3 regions of the Comamonas sp. Tr-654 genome follow, and region 2 is predicted to be linked to each of the others. Evidence: riboswitches for the same ligand, from Rfam matches in the RefSeq annotation. Region 2 holds a riboswitch; each other region holds the start of a gene.
The links. Region 2 has a riboswitch for glycine ahead of F3J24_RS05245 (trimeric intracellular cation channel family protein). Riboswitches for the same ligand answer to the same signal wherever they lie in the genome.
Positions count from the first base shown of each region.

Region 1 (4,935 bases), 1.0 Mb from region 2:
TGCCTGTGCATCGCCCAGCGCCAGCTCCACCTTGCCAAGCTGCTTCCAGGCGACAGAGTATTCGGCATCCAGCGCCGTGGCCTTGCGCAGATGCTCGCGCGCCACGGCCATCTGCTCTTCGTCGGCATAGGCCTTGCCCAGGGTATAGCGCAGCAGCGCACCGTCCTTGCCGGCCGCCAGCATGCTCTCCAGATTGTGAACCATGGGATTCATGTGTATTTGCTCCTCAGACAGCGAGTGTCGCATTCGCCCCATCGGATCATTGAAATGGCCGCCCCGGCGATACGGCTTCTTGCAAATCGGCTCTTGCAGCGCGGCAAACCGTCCCAAACTGCGGCCAATGTCTTACTAAGGCGCCCGATCTTGTTTAGCAAACCAAGCTTCTCCACTCCCATCGCCGACTACGAAGACTCGCCTCAGTACTCGGGCGGGCGCTTTCGCAACACACATCCACGTCCGGCCGACGGTCCCAAGCCCGATGCAGGGACGCTCTGGAAGTTCTTCTTCAACAAGCCGGCCGATTCCGAGCCGGGCAAGGCGCTGCCCGTTCTGCCGCTTAGCACGGCCGAGCTGAACCTCGCGCCCGAGCGCAGCCTCTATCGCCTGGGCCATTCGACCTTGCTGATGAAGCTGCGCGGCGGCTGGTGGCTGACGGACCCTGTGTTTTCCGAGCGTGCCTCCCCACTGTCCTTTGCCGGCCCCAAGCGCTTTCATGCCCCGCCGATTGCCCTTGACGAGCTGCCTGCCTTGCGCGGCGTGCTGCTCTCGCATGACCACTACGATCACCTGGACCGCGCCACCATTCGCGTGCTCGCGCCCAAGGTAGGCGTTTTTCTCTGCCCTTTGGGAGTGGGAGACAGACTGGCAGCGTGGGGCGTGCCGGCCGACAAGATCGTGCAGCATGACTGGTGGCAAAGCAGCGAGGTCGACGGCCTGCGTTTCACGGCCACGCCCGCCCAGCATTTCTCGGGACGCAGCCTGCGCGACGGCAACCGCACACTATGGGCTTCCTGGACCATAGAAGACCGCCAGGCCGACAGGCCGCTGCGCGTCTTCTTTAGCGGCGACGGCGGCTACTTCGACGGTTTTGCCGAAATCGGCAGGCGCTTCGGCCCCTTCGATGTCACGCTGATGGAAACCGGCGCGTACGACGCCCACTGGCCCTATGTCCATATGCACCCTGCACAGACCGTGCAGGCTCACCGGGATCTCGGCGGCCAATGGCTGCTGCCCATACACAACGGCACTTTCAACCTGGCCATGCATGCCTGGTGGGACCCGTTCGAGCAGATCCTGAGCCTGGGCAGACAGCACGGCATAGAGATCGCCACCCCCATGATGGGCGAGCGCCTGGACCTGGGCGCTCCGCATGCGGGTTCGGCCTGGTGGCGTGCCTGCGCCGAGGCCGGCCGCAAGGAACTGGATCTGCGCCCGGCACAACCCTGAAGGTGCGGCCCGCATGGCCGACAATGGCCTCATGGACATTTCGCGCACCTCATACCTTGCCGCCGCCTGCGCCACTGCTCTGACCACCTTGCTGCTCGGGGCATGCTCCCATCTCTCCGATGGCAGCCGGCTCAAGCCGGATCCGGCTGCCGACACACCGGCTATCGTCTCTGCGCAACCTGCGCTGGTGCCTGCTCCGGCTTCGCCCCTGGATGCGCAGTCCAAGCCACCACGGAGCACGGAATGGCCTGCCTGGATCAATGCAGATTGCACGCCCCCTGCCCAGCTCGACCAGCAACCCAGGCCACGCCGCCACACCACGCCTTTCATCAGCGCTCACTGGTTCCCGAACGGGCTGGAGACCACGGTGGTCTTCCGTCTGGAAGTCACGGCCCAAGGTCAGCTCGGCCGTGTGGCCTATCAGCCCGCCGATGCCGATCCACGCATTGTGAAGTCCATACTGCAGTCGCTCAAACGCTGGCAATTCAAGCCCGGTATGCGCCAGGGCCAGCCCGTGACGTCCTGCTTCGAGCAGCCCTACGAGCTGGTGTTTCCGCGTGTGCAGGAGATCGATCCCGAGCCCAAGCCGGCCTTGAACACCGGCCCGCAGTGAGGACGCAAGCACGGCGCGGACGATGCATGCTCGAAAACCCCAAAATCCATACGATTCGGTGGTGCAAGCCCCTTGCCCACCGCTAGAATCGCCAGCGTCAGGAGAGAGTGCCTGCAGCTGAAGCTGCCTTGCACCGCCGAAGGCGCAGACCCCCACCCGGAGTCAAAACGCTCAGGCAAAAGGACTGACAAGCGCTGCCAGGTGTGCAAGCCTGCAGCGTCCCTTGCTGGAGAGAGATGCAGGCCGTGCGCCGGCATCCACCGAAGGAGCAAGCTGCCCGATGCAATGCGGGCAGTGAATCTCTCAGGTAAAGCGGACAGCAGGGCAAGCCCGCCACGCATGGCCCAGCCATGCATGGCCACTCATTTTGGTTTGACCACCGGAGCGCTTGCCTGTGACTGCTGCTGACACCTCTTCCGATCTGCGTTCCACACCGCTGTTTGCCCTGCACCAGAAACTGGGTGCCCGCATGGTGCCGTTTGCCGGCTACGCCATGCCCGTGCAATACCCTCAAGGCCTGATGGCCGAGCACCTGCACACCCGCAAGGCCGCCGGCCTGTTCGATGTCTCGCACATGGGCCAATTGCTGCTGCGCGGCCCCGATGCCGCAGCCGCGCTCGAATCGCTGATGCCCGTCGATGTCATGGACCTGGGCCTGCACAAACAGCGCTACGGCCTGCTGCTCAATGAGCAAGGCGGCATTCTGGACGACCTGATGTTCGTCAACCGTGGCGAAGATCTGTTCCTCATCGTCAACGGCGCCTGCAAAGAGGCCGATATCGCCCATATCCAGAGCCGCATTGCCAATCGCTGCGAGGTCATCCCCCTGCCCGATCGCGCCCTGCTGGCCCTGCAAGGCCCGCAAGCCGCCACAGCCCTCGCGCGTCTGATTCCCGGTGTGACATCTCTGGTCTTCATGACCGGCAACCACTTCGACTGGCAAGGCCATGCGCTCTACATCACGCGCAGCGGCTATACGGGCGAAGACGGTTTCGAAATCTCCCTGCCCGGCGAAGCGGCAACAGCCTTTGCCGAGGCGCTGCTGGCCCAGCCCGAGGTGGCACCCATCGGTCTGGGCGCGCGCAACTCGCTGCGCCTTGAAGCCGGACTTTGCCTGTACGGCAACGACATCGACACCAGCACCACGCCCGTCGAAGCTGCGCTGAACTGGGCCATGCAGAAGGTGCGCCGCAGCGGCGGCGAGCGCGAGGGCGGCTTTCCGGGTGCGGCCATCGTGCTGGAGCAATTGCAGAACCCGCAGTCGCTGCGCCGCAAGCGCGTGGGCCTGATCGCGCTGGAGCGCATTCCCGTGCGCGAGCCTGCCGTGCTGGAAAACATGGACGGGCAGCATATCGGCCACATCACCAGCGGCCTGCTCAGCCCCACGCTCAACCAGCCCGTGGCGCTGGCCTATGTCGAGCCCGACTACGCCGCCATCGATACGGAAATCTTCGCCATGGTGCGCGGCAAGCCCGTGCCCATGAGGGTGGTCGCCACGCCCTTCGTTCCCACCCGCTATCACCGCGGCTAGGTCTGCCGCCGCGGATGAGACGGGCCAGTTTGCCAAACAGCGGCCAGAACACCGCTAAAGTGCGAGCTGGACCTTTCTCAAACAACACCCGATTCCCCTGAATCCCCCATCTGGAGCTTTTCATGAGCATCAAGTATTCCAAAGAACACGAGTGGATCAACGCCGCTGACACCAATGCCGCCATCGTCGGCATCACCGTACACGCACAGGATGCGCTGGGCGATGTGGTGTTTGTGGACCTGCCCGCCGTGGGCTCCACCTTCAAGGCCGGCGATGTCGCGGGCGTGGTCGAGTCCGTCAAGGCCGCCGCCGATGTCTACATGCCCGTGACCGGCGAGATCGTCGAAGTCAACGAAGCCCTGCGCGATGACCCCTCCCTGGCCAACAGCGATCCGCTGGCCGCAGGCTGGTTCTTCAAGGTCAAGATGAGCAATGTGGGCGAGCTCGAAGCTCTGATGGAAGAGACCGCCTACAACGACTTCGCCAAGGACAACTAAGCGTATCAACGGCCCTCGCTTTGCGAAGGCCGTTTTTGCATGCAGCCATGAGCACCATCCAGTATTTCGACGATCCGGAAGTAGGTCTCGCCCGCGAGACCAGCCACCCGGCCTTTGTGCGCATCGCGACCCAGGACTTCTACTACGACTGCGGTGACGACTTCAGCCCCTTCGGCAACGATGACGGCAGCGACACACTGGCCGCTCTTGAAGAGTGGTACCAGGAGCAGACGGGCGGCAAGCCCGCCAAGACCCTGCGCTTTCTGCGCCAGCAACTGAGCGACTGGGATCTGCCCGTGCCCGAGGACATGCTGGCTCATGACAATGCGGCCAAAGCCCAATGGCTGGCCAGCGACGACATGAACCAGAGCTATCTGCGCTCGGTCTGCCGCGCCCATGTGGCCACGGCCTTTGGCCAGTTCAAGATCACGGGCAGCATCGATGCCGATCTGCACCAGCAGGCACTGCTTGCCCTGGCCTGCCAGCAATGGCTGAACACCGTGGCACGCAGCAAATATCCCGATTGGGAACATGCCGACCAGGAAAGCGAACGCTTGGCCCTGATGAACACCGCGCTGGAACAAGCCAGCGCTGCTTGAAGCACCGGCTGTATGCCTTGAGGCATACGGCATTCACGCATGCCTGGCATGCAAACCGTCAGTCACAGTATTTGAGAATAGGTCCCTCCCATGCTGATGTCGCCTCCCGCCCCCGTCGCTTCGCTGGAAGCGCTGGAAAACAGCCACGAATTCATCCCCCGTCATATAGGCCCGGACACCGAGGAACAGCAAAAAATGCTGGCCGCCATCGGCAAGCCCACGCTGGACGCCTTGATATGCGATGTGATG
Region 1 is NZ_VWWQ01000001.1:138,559-143,493, reverse strand. It holds gene F3J24_RS00580 (hypothetical protein) at 1-213, opposite strand, end outside; gene F3J24_RS00575 (MBL fold metallo-hydrolase) at 364-1,446, shown strand; gene F3J24_RS00570 (energy transducer TonB) at 1,460-2,059, shown strand; glycine riboswitch at 2,148-2,256, shown strand; glycine riboswitch at 2,276-2,389, shown strand; gene gcvT (glycine cleavage system aminomethyltransferase GcvT) at 2,454-3,590, shown strand; gene gcvH (glycine cleavage system protein GcvH) at 3,713-4,087, shown strand; gene F3J24_RS00555 (MolR family transcriptional regulator) at 4,135-4,686, shown strand; gene gcvP (aminomethyl-transferring glycine dehydrogenase) at 4,777-4,935, shown strand, end outside.
Region 1: another riboswitch for glycine. It lies ahead of gcvT (glycine cleavage system aminomethyltransferase GcvT); the one in region 2 lies ahead of F3J24_RS05245 (trimeric intracellular cation channel family protein).

Region 2 (4,935 bases):
AGCTCCCATTCGCCTGAAGCCAGGCCGCTGGCTCGCAGCAAGGGCTTGGTGTCAGGGCCCAGGGCCAGCACCAGCATCGGGGCTTCGGCAAGGGTCTGGCCCTGGGCATCCTGCACTTGCCAGAGTTGGCGCAGCGGATCGCGAAGCAGCCTTGAGGCCGGGGCATGACCTTGCCAATGAATGCCGGGGGATTGCAGCAGCGCCTGCACCAGTTGCGCAGGACGGACCCAGCCCGCCTGCTCATGCCAGACGGCCTGACTGTCTGCGGGCAGATGGGCCGCAGACAGCTGGGCTGGTTGCACGGGTGCGCTCCAGTGCAGACCCCAGGGGTAGGTATCGCTTCCAGGCTGCAGCCATGACTTGGGCAGATGGGAGGGCTCGTTCAGGTCGTGTTCGAGAACCCCGTCATGAGCCCAGTCCCGGGACGGTTGCAGTTTGTTTGCCTGGCTCAGTTGCTGCAGATTCTGTAGCGTTGCGCGCACGCCGCTTCTGGACAGGCGCGACAGTACGCTGTCGTCGGGCGAAATATGCGGGCAGAACAGGCCGGCAGGCAGGCCCGAGGCCCCTGCAGCCGGCGCGGCCGCCGCATCCAGCACGGTCACTTCCCAGCCGCGCCTGGCCAGGCTGGCAGCGGCGGCAGCACCGGCCAGACCCGCACCCAGCACCAGACAGCGACTGGCCTGGCTCACCGGCGCAGGCAGGCCGTCGCTGCGATGGCGCGGTTCCCAGGCCGGGTTGTAGGTCGCATGCAGGTTATGGCGCTTGGGCGGCACGCCGGTGCGCTTCTTGACTTCAAAACCCTGCGCCTTAAGCGCTTGGCGCACATGGCCAGCTACGCACCAGGTGGCCAGCTGGGTGCCCCGGTGGCAATGGCGGGCAATGTTCTTCATGGCGTCTTCGTCCCACATCTCGGGGTTGAGCTGGGGAGAAAAGCCATCCAGGTACACGCTGTCTGCCGTCAGCTGCTGCTTGCGCAACATGGTCTTGGCGTCGCCTATATAGAGCGTTAGCAGCAATTGGCCATCGTCGAACGAGAGCCGGTGCACGCCGGGCAGCAGCCCCCACCATTGCGCGGCCAGTTGCTCGCCAAGCGGACGCAGTGTCTCGTCGGCGGGCAAGGACTTGAGCAGATCCTCGCGCGAGACCGGGTGGGCTTCCACCGAGACAAAATGCAGCATGCGCGGGCGTCGCGGGTCGGCTTTCCACGCCGCCCAGGTGACGAGAAAGTTCAGGCCCAGGCCGAAGCCGGTTTCCAGAATGCGCCACTGGGCCGCATCAGCCCAGGCCGCAGGCAGACCGCAGCCGCCGAGAAAGACCTGGCGGGCCTGGTCAAGGCCGCCCAGCTCGCTGTGATAGCGGTCGCCAAATCGGGTGTTGTAGGGGGTGCCATCCGGCATCCATGTGATGGGTTCAGACATGGCAGGAGAAAAGCGCCAACGGATATGGCGTGGAAAACTGGCGCAGCTGGAAGGAAAAAAGGGCTGCAATCAGCCGCCCGGGCAGTCCCGCCGTCGAAGGCAGCTGGGGCCGCTCCAGAGCGCCCCGGAAGCCTGATCTTATTCCCAGCGCTGCTGGTAGGAGAAAACGGGCAGGCGCCATTTGAAACGAATGGCTGCCAGACGGAAGGCCAGGCCGCCTGCAAAACAGACAAGGGTGCTGATATTGGAGCTTACCTCCAGATAGCGCAGGCCCAGGAACATCAGGCATACGGACAGCGACACGCTGGCATACAGCTCGCGGCGGAACACCACGGGGACCTGGTTGCAGAGCACGTCACGCAAAATGCCGCCGCTGATGCCGGTAATCATGCCGGCCATGATGATGACGATGGTCGGGTAGCCCAGTTCCAGTGCCGTATTGCAGCCGATCAGTGAAAAGGCGATCAGGCCCATGGCATCCAGCAGCAGAAACACCTGCTTGAGGCGGTGCATATGGCGCGCTATCACCGTGGTCAGCAGACCGAAGCTGATGACCAGATACACATATTCGGGATGCTGGGTCCAGCCTATGGGATAGTGGCCCAGCACCATGTCGCGGATGGTGCCGCCGCCCAGTGCGGTGACGAAGGCGATGACCACGACGCCAAAGATGTCCATATTGCGCCGGCCTGCAGCGAGGGCGCCGGACATGGCTTCGGCGGTAATGGCCACCAGATAGATGACCAGCATGACGGTGAAGTTGGAGGCCTGGAACGAGTCCAGCAAAGAGATGGAGGGAAGCATGAAGGCACTTGAAAATAGACCAGCCACTCGCATCAGCGGGAGTGTCCGGCTTGCCTCTCCCGCTGTCCTTTTACCTGAGAGTTGCACATGGGCACCTTCGCGGCGTACATGCTTGCCCCTTCGGTGAGCCCTGCAGACTTGTGGTTGCGGGCTGCTCTCCAGTTGGCGATATCCGGGTCCTGTCAGACCCACCCGCGGTACTTATTGCCTGAGCGATTATGGGAGTTTGCGCCTTCGGCGGGAACCGTTGACAGGTTCCGCTCTCCCGCGGGATGGGCGCGATTCTAGCCAGTTCCAGAGACCGTATTCGGGTTAGTACCTGTATCAATTGGGTTTGAGCAGTGTTGCGACTGCCGGCCTCGGGCACCCCTGGGCTGCCTGGGCGCGCCCTTGGTCTCACCGGTCGGTTGTTCGGCAGCCCGCAAGAAAAAAGCCCCGAGGCCTTGGCCAGGGGGCTTGGTGTCCAGGTCTGCCGGAATTACTCGGCGCTGGGAGGCACGTAGCCTGCTGCGGCATCTGCGCCGCCGCCAAAGAAATGGTTTTCCATCTGACGGGCCAGGTACTGGCGAGCACGGGCATCGGCCAAGTTCAGGCGGTTTTCATTGATCAGCATGGTCTGGTGCTTGAGCCAGTCGGCCCAGGCCTGCTTGCTCACGCTTTCATAGATGCGCTTGCCCAGTTCGCCGGGGGCAGGAGGGAAATCCAGGCCTTCAGCGTCTTGACCAAGCTTGATGCAGTGAACGGTACGTGCCATGTGTAGGGTCCTCTTGGTTGATCTCAGATGTTTGGGTAATAACAAACTGAAATCTTAGTAGTTTGAGTTTTAAGAATGCAGCTCAAGAATGCGCAGCAACGGGGCAGAAGCCCGTTATCCATTCACTCGAAGAACACAGTCCAATGAAAAATCGTCGCAACTTTATCAAGTTTCCTCTGGCTGCCGGTCTGATTGCTGGCTTGACCCTCTCGGCTCTGCCCACATTGCCCGCTTTTGCGCAAACTGGCGTGCAACTGCTCAACGTCTCCTACGACCCGACACGCGAGCTCTATGTGAACTACAACCAGGCATTCGCCAAGCACTGGAAGGCCACGCAGAACCAGGATGTGACCATCAAGCAGTCACATGGCGGCTCGGGCAAGCAGGCACGCTCCATCATCGACGGCATCGAAGCCGATGTGGCCACGCTGGCCCTGGCCGGCGATATCGACGCCCTGGTCAAGAACGGCAATGTCAAGGCCGATTGGCAAAAGCGCCTGCCGCACAACAGTGCTCCCTATAGCTCCACCATCGTGTTCCTGGTCAAAAAGGGCAATCCCAAGGGAATCAAGGACTGGGACGATCTGGTCAAGCCCGGCATCCAGGTGATCACGCCCAACCCCAAGACCTCGGGTGGTGCACGCTGGAACTATCTGGCGGCCTGGGAATTTGCCAAGCGCAAATACGGCGGCGACGCACAGGCCAAGGACTTCATCACCAAGCTCTACAAGAACGTGCCCGTGCTGGACACCGGCGCGCGCGGCTCCACCGTGACCTTTGTGCAGCGCGGTCTGGGCGATGTGCTGCTGGCCTGGGAGAACGAGGCCTATCTGGCGCTCAAGGAGTTCGGTCCCGAGAAGTTCCAGATCGTCGCGCCTTCGCTTTCCATCCTGGCTGAGCCTTCGGTGGCCGTGGTCGACAAGGTGGTCGATAAAAAGGGTACGCGCACCGTGGCCGAGGCCTATCTGAAGTATCTGTACTCCGAGGAGGCACAGCGCATCGCTGGCAAGAACTTCTACCGTCCGACCGATGCCAAGGTGGCTGCCGAGTTCGCGAGCCAGTTCCCCAAGCTGGAGCTGTTCACCATCGACAAGGCTTTTGGCGGCTGGGCAGCGGCAGACAAGGCCCACTTTGCCGACGGCGGCAGCTTCGACCAGATCTACACCAAGAAATAAGTGAAACGCGAGACGGGGGCGCGATCAGTGCTCCTGTCTTTGCAATAACAAAAAGATAGAGCCAAGCCATGTCGATTTTGCTGATTGCCGGTAGTCCCTCGCAGCCTTCGCGCTCCAGTGCCCTGCTCAATGCCGTGGCTGCGCGTCTCCAGGACCAGGGCCTGAGCACCGAACCCGTGCTGCAGCTCAACCAGCTGGACCCCGCAGCCCTGCTGCATGCCCGCTTCGATCATGCCGAGATTCGCGCTGTGACCGAGCGCGTGGCCCGAGCCGATGCGGTGGTGGTGGCCACCCCCGTCTACAAGGCCGCCTATAGCGGTCTGCTCAAGGTCTTTCTCGATGTGCTGCCGCAGACGGCGCTCAAGGGCAAGCTGGTCCTGCCCCTGGCCACGGGGGGCAGCCCCCACCATATGCTGGCGCTGGACTACGCACTGCGCCCGGTGCTGCAGTCGCTGGGTGCGCGTCACATCTTGCCGGGTATCTATGCCACCGACCAGGGCGTGCCGCTGCTGCCCGAAGGCGGTTACGGCCTGGCTCCCGAGATTGCCGAACGCGTCGAGGATGCCGCCCAGCTGCTGGCCACCGATCTGCGCCGCAGTGCCCAATGGGCTGCTGCCAACGACTTTGAAAGCATCGCGTTTGCCGACGTGCGATGTAGCGTTTGAATTAGCGCCCCCTGAGCCGCTTCGCGGCTTCCCCCGAGGGGGACGACAGCCTCGCGGCGGGGCAGCCCTTGCTTGCTGTCCCTTGATGGGGCGGTGCCCATTTCTCCATGTCTCTGTTT
Region 2 is NZ_VWWQ01000001.1:1,137,775-1,142,709, reverse strand. It holds gene mnmC (FAD-dependent 5-carboxymethylaminomethyl-2-thiouridine(34) oxidoreductase MnmC) at 1-1,397, opposite strand, end outside; gene F3J24_RS05245 (trimeric intracellular cation channel family protein) at 1,557-2,222, opposite strand; glycine riboswitch at 2,275-2,394, opposite strand; glycine riboswitch at 2,408-2,500, opposite strand; gene F3J24_RS05240 (oxidative damage protection protein) at 2,701-2,976, opposite strand; gene F3J24_RS05235 (sulfate ABC transporter substrate-binding protein) at 3,120-4,151, shown strand; gene ssuE (NADPH-dependent FMN reductase) at 4,220-4,816, shown strand.

Region 3 (4,935 bases), on a different contig from region 2:
ACGTCGGTGAAGTCGATGTAGACCTCGTCCACGCCACGGTTCTCCATGAGCGGCGCGATCGACAGGATGATCTCTTTGAAGGCCCGCGAAAAGCGCCGGTACTCGGCAAAGTCCACGGGCAGAAGAATCGCCTGCGGGCACAGCCTGGCGGCCTTCATCATGCCCATGGCCGAGCCCACGCCGAACTGCCGGGCCGGATAGGTGGCCGTGGTGATCACGCCGCGCCCCGTGTAATCGCGCAGCAGCGGAAAGTCCGCCACCGGGATCTCGGACAGCGGCCGCCCCGCATGCCGCGCCAGCAGCTCCTCGTCAAAGCTGCGCCGCCCGCCGCCGATCACCACCGGCAGCCCCTTGAGCTGCGGGTAGCGCAGCAGCTCCACGGAGGCGTAGAACGCATCCATGTCCAGATGCGCTATGCGCCTGGGCCTGGACTCGGGGCTGGTGGGAAGATCGCTCACAGTGCCGATTTTGCCTGCGCCGGCAAGAACCGGCACCCATGCGTCAAACAAGCACACGGGCAACGGGATACAACAAGCAGCGCCAGCCCCCGTCCCTGCTGCTACCCCTTCCCGCCTGGAGAAGGGGAAGGCTCAAACCGCCTCAGGACGACACCTTGCCCTGCTTGATGTCTTCGAGCTCGTCAAAGCGCATGTCGGCATAGCTGATCCAGGTATTGCGCTTGACCAGCCAGTAACCCAGCCAGAACAGCAGGAACAGCGGAATGCCCAGATAGGTCGAGACCACGCCGCCCCAATCGATGCGATCTTCCAGGAAGGCCTGGTAGTTCTGGCCCAGCGTCACCACCAGACACAGCACAAAGGCAAAGATGGGGCCGAAGGGGAAGGCACCGGCCTTGTAGGGCAGCAGACCCACATCATGACCATGCATGACATAGCCGCGACGGAAGCGGTAGTGGCTGACGGCAATGCCCAGCCAGACGATGAACTCCGTCATGCCGGCCAGGTTCAGCAGCCAGATATAGACGGCCTGCGGGCTGTAGAGCGAGGAAAACAGGCACAGGCTGGCGACCAGCGTGCTGCCGATCAAGGCCACCAGCGGCACGCCGTTCTGGGTCAGCCGGGAGAAGATGCGCGGCGCATTGCCCTCGGTCGCCATGTTGTAGAGCATGCGCGTGGCCGCATACATGCCCGAGTTGCCGGCCGACAGCACCGAGGTCAGGATCACCGCATTCATCACCGTGGCCGCCGAAAGCAGACCCGCGTGCTGGAACACCAGCGTGAACGGGCTCACGGCGATATCGGCCACATCGGTGCGCAGCAGCTGCGGATCGGTATAGGGAATCAGAAAGCCGATGACGACAATCGCCAGCACATAGAACAGCAGGATGCGCCAGAACACCTGACGGATAGCACGCGGCACGTTTTCGCGCGGATTCTCGGATTCGCCCGCCGCCACGCCCACCAGCTCCGTGCCCTGGAAGGAATAGGCCACGATCATGGCCACGCCCACAAAGGTCGCGAAATTGCCGACGAATGGCGCATCGCCCGTGGTCCAGTTCTCGAAACCGGGCACATGGCCGTTGCTGATGATGCCGAACAGAATCAGCACGCCGGTGATCAGAAAGGCCACCACGGCCAGCACCTTGATCAGCGCGAACCAGTACTCGGCCTCGGCAAAGCCCCGCGCGGAAAACGCGTTCAGCCCCACCATCAGCAGCAGGAACAGGCCGCTCCAGAGGATGCCCGGCACATTGGGAAACCAGTAGGCCATGACCAGCTGCGAGGCCACCAGATCCACCGCCACCACCACGGCCCAGCTGAACCAGAAGTTCCAGCCCAGCGCAAAGCCGAAGCCGCGATCCACATAGCGCGAGGCATAGGTCGAGAAGGAACCGGCCACCGGCATGAAGGCGGCCAGCTCGCCCAGGCTGGTCATGATGTAGTAGACCATGATGCCGATGAGCAGATAGGTGAGCACGGCACCGCCCGGGCCGATCTGGGCGATGGCCGAGCCGGAGGCCACAAACAGGCCCGTGCCGATGGCGCCGCCAATGGCGATCATGCTCAGGTGGCGCTGCTTGAGCACCCGGTGCAAGCGGGGCTGGTTATCGTCACCATCGCCAGTCGGCGCGAGCTGCTGGCTTGAGTTGGGTTGGGACATAAATGTCTTGTTGTAATGGTTTGCGCCCATCCGGACAAAACACCCAACCATCCCGCAGGCGCTGCGACAGGCAACGCAAAAAGGCGACCATGACGGTCGCGGGCAACAAGGACAAAGGAACGAAGCCATGACAGCAGAACGCCATGGCGGATAGGCCAGTTGCATCCTGAATCGGCAGCCACCCCGGTCGGGCGCTTCAATGGCAAAGCGGTGATATCGCCGGGCCCATTGACAGGCAAAGACGATATTTTGCCCAAATCCACCGCCGACCATGGCCCGTCATGTCAATGCAGGGGTTGGCTCTGGGGCTGCTCAGCGGCACTTGACAGCGCCTGATGCTATGAATTCGGAAGCTTCTTGCGCATGAACACATTCACTTTCCTTATAAAAACACAAGAAAGTCATTAAAAACAAGCGCTAGCTGCTATCAAATAAAAGAAGCGCAGCACGGCCTGCCCCGGCGCAGAAGTCTAGAAAACCCGTATATCCAGGCGCCGCCATTCTTCCTACATTCGCCACAGGCTCTCAGCCCGGTGATGCCGAGAGAGACTGCAGCGCAAACTTGTCGCATGCAGCGCCGAAGGAGCAACCGCCCCGGAAACTCTCAGGCCAAAGGATCGGCATCGCTTTCACACACTCTGAAGAATGTCCGGACGTCATCGTCCGCCGGGCATACCGAAGGAGCAAGCGAGCAGCACCGCAAGGCCCTGCCTCGTGAATCTCTCAGGTCCAGAACAGAGGGGGCGTCCGCTGCGCATGTTGCGCACGGGCTCCACCCTTGACGAGTCTGGAACCTGAATCATGAAGACAATCGCCGTCATCGGCGGTGGCATCACTGGCGTGACCACCGCCTACGCCCTCGCACGCCGCGGATTTTCCGTCACCCTGTTCGAGAAGCAGCGCTATGCGGCCATGGAGACCTCGTTCGCCAATGGCGGCCAGCTCTCGGCCTCGAATGCCGAGGTCTGGACCCACTGGTCCACCATCGTCAAAGGCCTCAAGTGGATGCTCAAGAGCGATGCTCCGCTGCTGCTCAACCCCAAGCCCAGCTGGCACAAGATTTCCTGGTTCTGCCAGTTTCTCGCTGCCATCCCCCACTACCAGAAAAACACCGTGGAGACCGCCAGGCTGGCGATTGCGGCACGCGAGCACCTGTTCGAATGGGCGGCCGCCGAAGGCATTGACTTCGATCTGAAGCAAAAAGGCATCCTGCATATCTACCGCGACCGCGCCGGCTTCGAACATGCGGGCAAGGTCTCGCAACTGCTCGCCCTGGGCGGGCTGGAGCGCCGCGCCGTCACGCCCGATGAAATGAAGGCCATCGAGCCGACACTGTCAGGAACCTTCTATGGCGGCTACTTCACCGAGAGCGACTCCACCGGCGACATCCACAAGTTCACCAGCGGCCTTGCCGCCGCCTGCGAGCGACTGGGCGTGCAATGCCGCTACGGCCAGGAAATCGTGTCGGTGAACAGCAACGGCAAACAGGCCAGCGTGACCGTGCGCCAGGGTCTGGAGGCCGAGACCTCGACTTTCGACGCCATGGTGGTCTGCGCGGGCACGGCCAGCCGCGCGCTGGCCGCTCAGCTCGGCGACAGCGTCAACATCTATCCGGTCAAGGGCTATTCCATCACGGTCAATCTGCCGGACGAAGCCAGCCGCGCCGCAGCTCCCGTCGTGAGCCTGCTGGACGACGAGACCAAGCTGGTCACCAGCCGCCTCGGCGAAGAGCGCTTTCGCGTGGCCGGCACGGCGGAGTTCAACGGCTACAACAAGGACATCCGCGCCGACCGCATCCGCCCTCTCATCGAATGGGTTCAGCAGTGCTTCCCGGGCGTCAGCACGCGCAGCGTGGTGCCCTGGGCGGGCCTGCGTCCCATGATGCCGGACATGCTGCCGCGCGTGGGTCCTGGCAACAAGCCCTGCGTTTTCTACAACACCGGCCACGGCCATCTGGGCTGGACCTTGTCGGCCGTCACCGCCGACATGGTCGGCGACCTCGTGCTGCAGTCCCTGGGCAGCGCCAGCAGGCAGTCACGTCCGGCCACGCTGACCACCGCCAGCGCCTGATAGCGGTTCAGGGCACTGCACCAACAAGCCAGGCACGGCATCGCGCATCGTCGCTGCAGAGAGCTATTTTTCAGGAGCTAATTGCGCCTTTTCATGCTTCATTTCAATGACTTTTCACCTTGAAAATGAACATTGGAAAGCGCAAGCAGCTCTTGAAATCAGAGCTGCAGACAGATCAGCACCAGTCCCAGCATCATCAGCGCCATGCCCAGCTTTTCGGTCAGCGACAGCTTCTCGCTGAACACCTTGCGCGAGACGATATAGCTGAACACCACCTCCACCATGCCCAGGGTGCGCACGGCAGCGGCCCCCTGCATGGCATAGGCGGTGAACCAGGCCAGCGAGGCCGCAGCGCCCATGCTGCCGGCCAGCAGCGAGATGCGCCAGGCCTTGAAGATGGGGCGCAGGCCTTGCTCATGGGTTCTGGCTATCCAGGCGCTCATGACGACGGACTGCATGGTCTGCGCGATCAGCACGCCCCAGGCCCCGGACAGCCAGGGCGAGCTCACGCCCAGCGTTGCGATCTCGACCGCGCCGCCGCGAAAGCCCACCGTGGCCAGCGCAAAGCAGGCGCCGCAGATCAGGCCGTAGACCGAGGATTTGCTGGTCCAGGCCGAGAGCGTGAACAGTTGCCCACGCGGCGGCAGCGACAGCATCAGCACGCCCACCGTGGCCAGCACCATGGCCAGCAGCGCCAGGCGGGTCGGCAACTCGTGCAGGAACATGGCGGCAAACAAGGCCACC
Region 3 is NZ_VWWQ01000003.1:269,335-274,269, forward strand. It holds gene dinB (DNA polymerase IV) at 1-401, opposite strand, end outside; gene F3J24_RS10910 (amino acid permease) at 601-2,121, opposite strand; glycine riboswitch at 2,652-2,751, shown strand; gene F3J24_RS10915 (D-amino acid dehydrogenase) at 2,923-4,191, shown strand; gene F3J24_RS10920 (DMT family transporter) at 4,350-4,935, opposite strand, start outside.
Region 3: another riboswitch for glycine. It lies ahead of F3J24_RS10915 (D-amino acid dehydrogenase); the one in region 2 lies ahead of F3J24_RS05245 (trimeric intracellular cation channel family protein).